Regions from separate parts of the Arcticibacter sp. genome, predicted to be linked through region 3. Evidence: riboswitches for the same ligand, from Rfam matches in the RefSeq annotation. Region 3 holds a riboswitch; each other region holds the start of a gene.

Evidence for each region. A riboswitch is a leader RNA that binds a small molecule or an ion and turns the genes downstream of it on or off. The one in region 3 is predicted to bind cobalamin.
Region 1: it holds a riboswitch for cobalamin, as region 3 does, so the genes downstream of both, ACO1NU_RS08855 (TonB-dependent receptor plug domain-containing protein) here and ACO1NU_RS07075 (TonB-dependent receptor plug domain-containing protein) in region 3, are expected to answer to the same signal.
Region 2: it holds a riboswitch for cobalamin, as region 3 does, so the genes downstream of both, metE (5-methyltetrahydropteroyltriglutamate--homocysteine S-methyltransferase) here and ACO1NU_RS07075 (TonB-dependent receptor plug domain-containing protein) in region 3, are expected to answer to the same signal.

What each region holds. Positions count from the first base shown of each region.
Region 1 is NZ_JBMQOB010000015.1:102,658-104,923, reverse strand. It holds gene ACO1NU_RS08865 (aldo/keto reductase) at 1-48, shown strand, start outside; gene ACO1NU_RS08860 (helix-turn-helix domain-containing protein) at 58-945, shown strand; cobalamin riboswitch at 1,025-1,222, shown strand; gene ACO1NU_RS08855 (TonB-dependent receptor plug domain-containing protein) at 1,310-2,266, shown strand, end outside.
Region 2 is NZ_JBMQOB010000014.1:19,264-21,529, reverse strand. It holds gene ACO1NU_RS08260 (ABC-F family ATP-binding cassette domain-containing protein) at 1-607, opposite strand, end outside; cobalamin riboswitch at 917-1,134, shown strand; gene metE (5-methyltetrahydropteroyltriglutamate--homocysteine S-methyltransferase) at 1,297-2,266, shown strand, end outside.
Region 3 is NZ_JBMQOB010000010.1:39,819-42,084, forward strand. It holds gene ACO1NU_RS07065 (hypothetical protein) at 1-413, shown strand, start outside; gene ACO1NU_RS07070 (hypothetical protein) at 416-712, shown strand; cobalamin riboswitch at 747-935, shown strand; gene ACO1NU_RS07075 (TonB-dependent receptor plug domain-containing protein) at 1,018-2,266, shown strand, end outside.

The DNA.
Region 1 (2,266 bases), on a different contig from region 3:
GATACGGGCGCACCCTATGATGAGTTCAGTATGGGCTTAATTGATTAAATTAGTTTTATGAACGCCATTAACTCCATATCTCAATTCCACCGTCTGCTGTCTTTAGCGGAGCCTCGCCACCCGCTGGTAAGTGTGATTAATCTGGCGGAAAGTGTTTTTTTGGAAGACGAGATCTGGAAAGGTTTCGTTAACCGCTTCTATTGCGTGGCGCTCAAGCGCGAAGCCAAAGGCAAGATCAGGTACGGGCAGCAGCACTACGATTATGATAAAGGCGTATTAAGTTTCACAGCCCCGAACCAGGTACAACAACTCGACCTGCAGAATATGGAATGCGGGTCGGGCTATGTCCTGATCTTTCACCCGGACTTCCTTTTACAGCATAATCTGGCGAATAGCATTCATCAATACGGGTTTTTCGATTACGCTGTCAATGAAGCGCTGCACCTGTCGGCTGAGGAAGAGGATGACCTGATCACGATTCTCCATAAAATTGACAAGGAGTGCCAGCATATCGATAAGCATACCCAGGAGATCATCCTCACACAGATCGAGAGCCTGCTAAAATACTCCAACCGTTTCTATGAGCGGCAGTTCTTAACCCGCAAGAATAATAATTTAGCGCTGCTAAGCCGTTTCGAGCACTTGATTGATGACTACTTCAACGGCGAGGTGACAGGTTTGCTCACGGTGCAATATCTCGCAGCGCAGATGAACCTGTCGCCGAACTATCTGAGTGACCTGCTTCGCGTTCATACCGGACAGAACACCCAGCAGCATATTCATTCGAAGCTGATCGCGAAAGCCAAAGAAAAACTTTCAATGACCAGTCTGTCGGTAAGTGAGATTGCCTATGCCCTGGGCTTTGAGCACGCGCAATCCTTCAGCACCCTTTTCAAAAAGAAGACGAACTTATCGCCCCTGGAATTCCGTCAGGGCTTCAACTGATTAACAGCAGGGGAGGTTCTGTAAAGATTAAAAAGGATTATCAAACCACTACTTCTCCTCGGAACTCACAATTTTTATTATAGCTTTGTCGTGCTTTTGGTTTCATCCCGAGCAATCAGGATGGATTAAATGGGAATCTGGTGTAAATCCAGAACTGTCCCGCAGCTGTAAACTCTATTAACCGAGGTACACTCTAGTGTCACTGTTCATTGTTTTGAATGGGAAGACCGTACCAAGGGGAGTAAGTCAGAATACCTGCCATAGCATTATATAATTCATAGCTTTCGGGGATTGAAGCTAGAATGAAGATGCTACGGTGTTTCCATTTTGTATTTCTATACCCCTGGCTGTGCAAGACACAGGTATGGAAAAAAGGATACTCATTACATTATTTGGCTTCTTCGTCGGTGCATGCTCTTATGCACAAAACGATACCAGCAGGACCCTTCAGGAAGTGAATGTTCGCGCAAGCCTTCCTCCGCCGGTTCAAAGCTTTCTTCCCTCACAAACCATTTCTTCCACCGACTTCAAGCGCACTGCTTCCTATAATGTTGCGGATGCCATCAGAAACTTCTCCGGTGTAAACATTAAAGACTATGGTGGGATCGGCGGCTTAAAGACAGTTTCCGTACGAAGCTTAGGGGCAAATCATACAGGTGTTCAACTCGACGGCCTTCAAGTTGCAGACGCACAAAATGGTCAGATCGATCTTGGCAAGATTAACCTGGAGAATGTTGCGTCGATCACGTTATATAACGGACATTCTGATGATCTTTTGCAGCCTGCCAGGGCTTATGCTTCAGCGAGCATGCTGGTCATCAAAAGCATAGCTCCCGATTTTGGACCGAAAAAGAGCTATCGTCTTCGCCTGGGTTATAAGACAGGATCTTTTGGCTTGACTAACCCGACAATCTCATGGCAGCAAAAGATCAGCAAACGCTGGTCCATGAACCTGAGCAGCAACTGGCAAAAAGCACACGGACGCTACAAATATCAGGTGGAAGGAGATGGTTCCGATACACTGGCGATCCGTCGCAATGCCCAGCTAAACACCCTGCAAACAGACGCCTCCCTTTATTGGAAAGGCACAGACAGCAACCAGCTTCAATTCCGCATCAACTATACAAATTCCAGTCGCGGACTTCCCGGTGCGGTCGTGTACTACAATCCCTATTCCAATCAACACCTGTGGAATAAAGATCTCTTTTTGCAGAGCAGTTACAAGCACCATTTCAGGAGTAAATTGAGCCTTCTGATCAATGGGAAGTTTTCGCACAACAGACTGCGCTACCTCGATCCCGATTACCTGAATCAGGCAGGG
Region 2 (2,266 bases), on a different contig from region 3:
CGAGCCACTGGATACTCTCGATATCCATGTGGTTGGTAGGCTCATCCAGCAGGATCAGATCAGGTTTCTTCAACAAGATTTTAGCCAGCTCAATCCGCATGCGCCATCCGCCGGAAAACTCAGAAGTCTGGCGGCCAAAGTCTTCACGACTGAAACCCAGACCTTTTAATACTTTCTCTACCTCAGCGTCGTAATTCGTTTCTTCAACAGAATAAAACTTCTCGCTCAGCTCGGATACACGTTCAATTAACTTCATGTAATCATCGCTCTCATAGTCGGTCCGGATAGTGAGCTGTTCGTTCAGTTCTTCCAGTTCCTTTTGCATGGAATGCACCTCATGAAAGGCTTTTGACGCCTCTTCGAATACGGTAACATTATCCTGAGTAAGCAAATGCTGTGGGAGATAAGCAATGACCGCATCTTTTGGTCCGGTGACACTACCGGTAGTTGGTTTTGCTGCACCGGCAATGATCTTTAAAATCGTCGACTTGCCTGCGCCGTTCTTACCCATCAGGGCTATCTTATCGTTCTCGTTGATTGGGAAAGTGACGTCGCTAAACAGGGTGGTTCCGCCAAAAGAAACAGAGATGTTATTTACATTAATCACGAAGTGAGGGTATTAAAATGAGCGGCAAATATAAAGTAATTTCTGGTACTAAGGGGCAGCTAAAGGTGGTCAAAGCCGTAGATTCAGACGCGAATCAGCTTCGGATCAACTTGACCAACTTCGGACCGACTTCGAGAAAACACGTTAAAAAAGCGTAGTTGATCCGGGGTTGGTTTGCCTTTTCTCTGAATTTATTGTAGACAAATCATAGAGCGTTTGTAGCCCGTTTATGCATCGTTCGCAGACCAATCGGGGGAAGCCATTCGCTATTCTCAAAGCAGTACACTATATTTGGAGCAGTTCTTTACATTCATTCTTATAACAGACAGGTTCTATATCGCAAACGATATGGATTAAAGAGGAACCGTGTGCAATTCACGGGCTGTCGCGCAACTGTAAGTAACAACCTGCTCATAGGCAGGATTTTCGAGCCACAAGACCATGTCCATTGTCCGCCTTCACGCGGATGAGAAGGACGGCGAAGGAAAGTTACAAGCCAGGATACTTGCCATCTGTTCAAGACCAATGCTTTCGCGATTGAAGCAGTAGTCCCGCGCCATGTTCCGCGGCAACGATCCCCATGCTGGTCGCTGCACTGCAAACTACGCCAACTACACCACAATTCTGAAAGCATACCCAAAACGTAAGGAGCATTAATTCACATTAATGTTTAACAAAGTTTTATGCGTATGCTCAAAAACAACCTTGGTTACCCCCGCATCGGAAGTAACCGACAACTGAAAAAAGCCTGTGAAAACTACTGGTCAGGCCAAATCACCCGTGACGAACTCTTTCATGCTGCCAGGCAGCTCCGCGAGGAGAGCCTGAAACTGCAGCAGGAGGCAGGTATCGACCTGATCCCCTGCAACGATTTTAGCTTCTACGATCATGTGCTCGACATGTCGCTCATGCTGGGCGCCATCCCCAAACGCTATTCGCCTGTGCTGACGGAGGTGTCCGGAAATTCCGAAATCGATGTTTATTTCGCTATGGCCAGGGGTTACCAGCGTGACGGACTGGATATTCCTGCAATGGAAATGACCAAGTGGTTTGATACGAACTACCACTACATTGTGCCCGAATTTACCGCCAACCAGCGCTTCAAACTATTTTCTCAAAAGGCATTTGCGGAATACTCCAGTGCGGCCCAGATCCTGGGTACAGCACCGAAGCCGGTGATCACCGGTCCCGTTTCCTACCTGCTGCTCGGAAAGGAAAAAGACAGTGAAGCCGGTCGCGCAGAAGACTTTAAGCGGATCGACCTCATCAAAAAGTTGACTCCCGTTTATATCGAGATCATCAACACCTTCAAAGGCTACGGTGCTAAATGGATCCAGATTGATGAGCCTTGCTTATGCCTGGACCTGAGTGAAGAAGAGCAGAACGCCTTTGAATACGCCTATACCGAGATCAGCAAGAAATGCGGCGGCATCAAGGTGCTGCTGACGACCTATTTCGGGTCTTTAGGTGATAATACCGCTCTGGCGCTTCGGCTGCCAGTAGCAGGGTTACATATCGACCTGGTAAGAGGAGCGGAACAGCTCGAAGGATTGCTGCAGCGCTTTCCGCAGGGAAGATGGCTGTCGCTGGGACTGGTAGACGGACGCAATATCTGGAAGAACGACTACCAGAAATCGCTTGAGCTGATCGAAAAAGCCG
Region 3 (2,266 bases):
GCCTTCTGCGAAACCATTCCTTTGCAGCGAGCTTCAACTTCCAGGACGGAGAGGGTAATTACCAAAATTCTGTAGACATCCCCCGGGTATCGGGATACAGCTTCCTGAAACCGCTTGGCAACACGCACAACACACTGCTGCTGAATTATCGAATGCCTGTATTCTATCCCGACTGGGAGCTTGGCCCGCTTGCCTATATCAAAAGGGTAAAACTAGGACTGTTTGCCGATTTCGAGAACGTCGGCCAGGGGAGAACCTTTTCTCCGCGGTCCTTTGGCGCGGAGCTTCGCGGCGATATGAACCTGCTCCGTTTTTATCTTCCGAACTTTGATATTGGCGGAAAAGTCGTATTTTTAAATGAGAAACCCAGTCGGAAGCCGATCTTCGAGACTATTGCAACCTATAGCTTCTAATTATGAGAATAAAAACATTCTTCATCATCCTGATCACTGCCCTGGTGACCATTGTTCTGATGAACAATACAGAAGAAATAGACATGTGGCTGTTCGGCACGACCCGCATATCGAAACTCATCATCCTGGCAGTGGTATTTGTACTTGGCTTCATAGTAGGAGCTCTGGTCATGCGTCCGCGAAAGAAGAAAGTACTGGAAGAGGATGAAGACGAGTATCCTGAAGAGGATGCACAGAATCTTCCCGTCAATACCTACAAGACCAAGCTGAGCGACGAAGACCGCGATTATATCAGCTAAGCATTCTTATATTGCATTTAACCGGGCAAAGGCCTACCTTTGCAACAGCTTTGGTTCCCTGTCCATTGACAGAGATTAAAAGGGAATCTGGTGTAAATCCAGAACTGTCCCGCAGCTGTAAGCTCCTTAATCCAATGCCCCCTCAGTCACTGTAAGCATAGCGAACGGGAAGACAGGCAAAGGAGGAGCAAGTCAGAAGACCTGCCGTAGCATAATGATTCATAGCTTTCGTGGATTGAGGCTGGAATGAGATCTAACTGTTTGGCTATATTTCATTCTGCACTCCACTGCAATCAACGTGCAAGATGACGACAACAATAGCCGGACCTGCTCCGCCAAAGTCTTTTCTCAAATTCCTGCTGACGCTGGTTATCCTGTACAGTTGGGGAGATACCTATGCTCAGGAGAAAAGAGGAACAGGATCAACTGTCGTTCATACCGATACCCTTCACCAGGTTCAGATTAATGCGCGCTTTCTCGTAGCCCCTGAAAAATCAGCAGTACCACATCAAAGTTTAAAGGGCGAGCAACTCGAAAGGTTGAACAGCCTGAACGTTGCCGATGCACTGAGGTTCTTTTCGGGACTGCAGGTAAAAGACTATGGAGGCATTGGGGGGTTGAAAACAGTCGACGTGAGAAGCATGGGATCAAGCCATACTTCAGTATTCTACGACGGCGTGCAATTGGGCAATGCGATGAACGGACAGACAGACCTGAGTAAGTTTTCTCTGGACAACCTCGACGAGCTTCATTTATATACTTTCCAGAAGAGTGACATTTTTCAACCGGCCAGAGCATTTGCCGCCGGCAGTTCACTATACCTGGAGTCGAAGGTCCCAAGCTTTCGCGAGGGAAAACAGACGAATGCAGGTGTACGATTCCGGACAGGCTCATTTGGATTGATCAACCCTTCCGCTGTGTTGCAGCAAAAGATTTCAAAGAATATTTCAGCAAGTTTGAATGCCGAATGGCAGCAGTCGGACGGGGACTACAAGTTCAGGTATACCAATGGCGTTTATGACACCACGGCCGTTCGGCAGAATGGCGATATGGATGCACTACGCCTGGAGGCAGGATTTTATGGCATGACTCGCGACAGCAGCCAATGGACACTGAAAGGCTACCATTACCGCTCGGAACGTGGACTCCCCCGGGCCATTGTCAGCAATAATTTCGAGTCAGATGACCGACTATGGGACAGGAACAGCTTCGTACAAGCTTCATGGAAGTCGCCCCTAAACCGTCGGTTCCAGAGCATGGCAAACGCCAAGTATGCCTATGACTATACCCGATACCTGGATCCGGACCACTACAAAATGGAAGGCCCGCTGGACAACCACTACCGCCAGAAGGAGCTTTACCTTTCCCTGGCGAACAAATACCGTCTTAACCAATATTGGAACGTGGGCCTATCGGCAGACTGGATCCACAACAAGCTGGACGCAGACCTCGAATTCTTCGCCTATCCCACTCGCAATACGAAGCTGGTAGCAGCTTCGTCGTCGCTGGATCTAAAAACATTCCATCTTCAGGCAAGCTTATTAGGTACATATG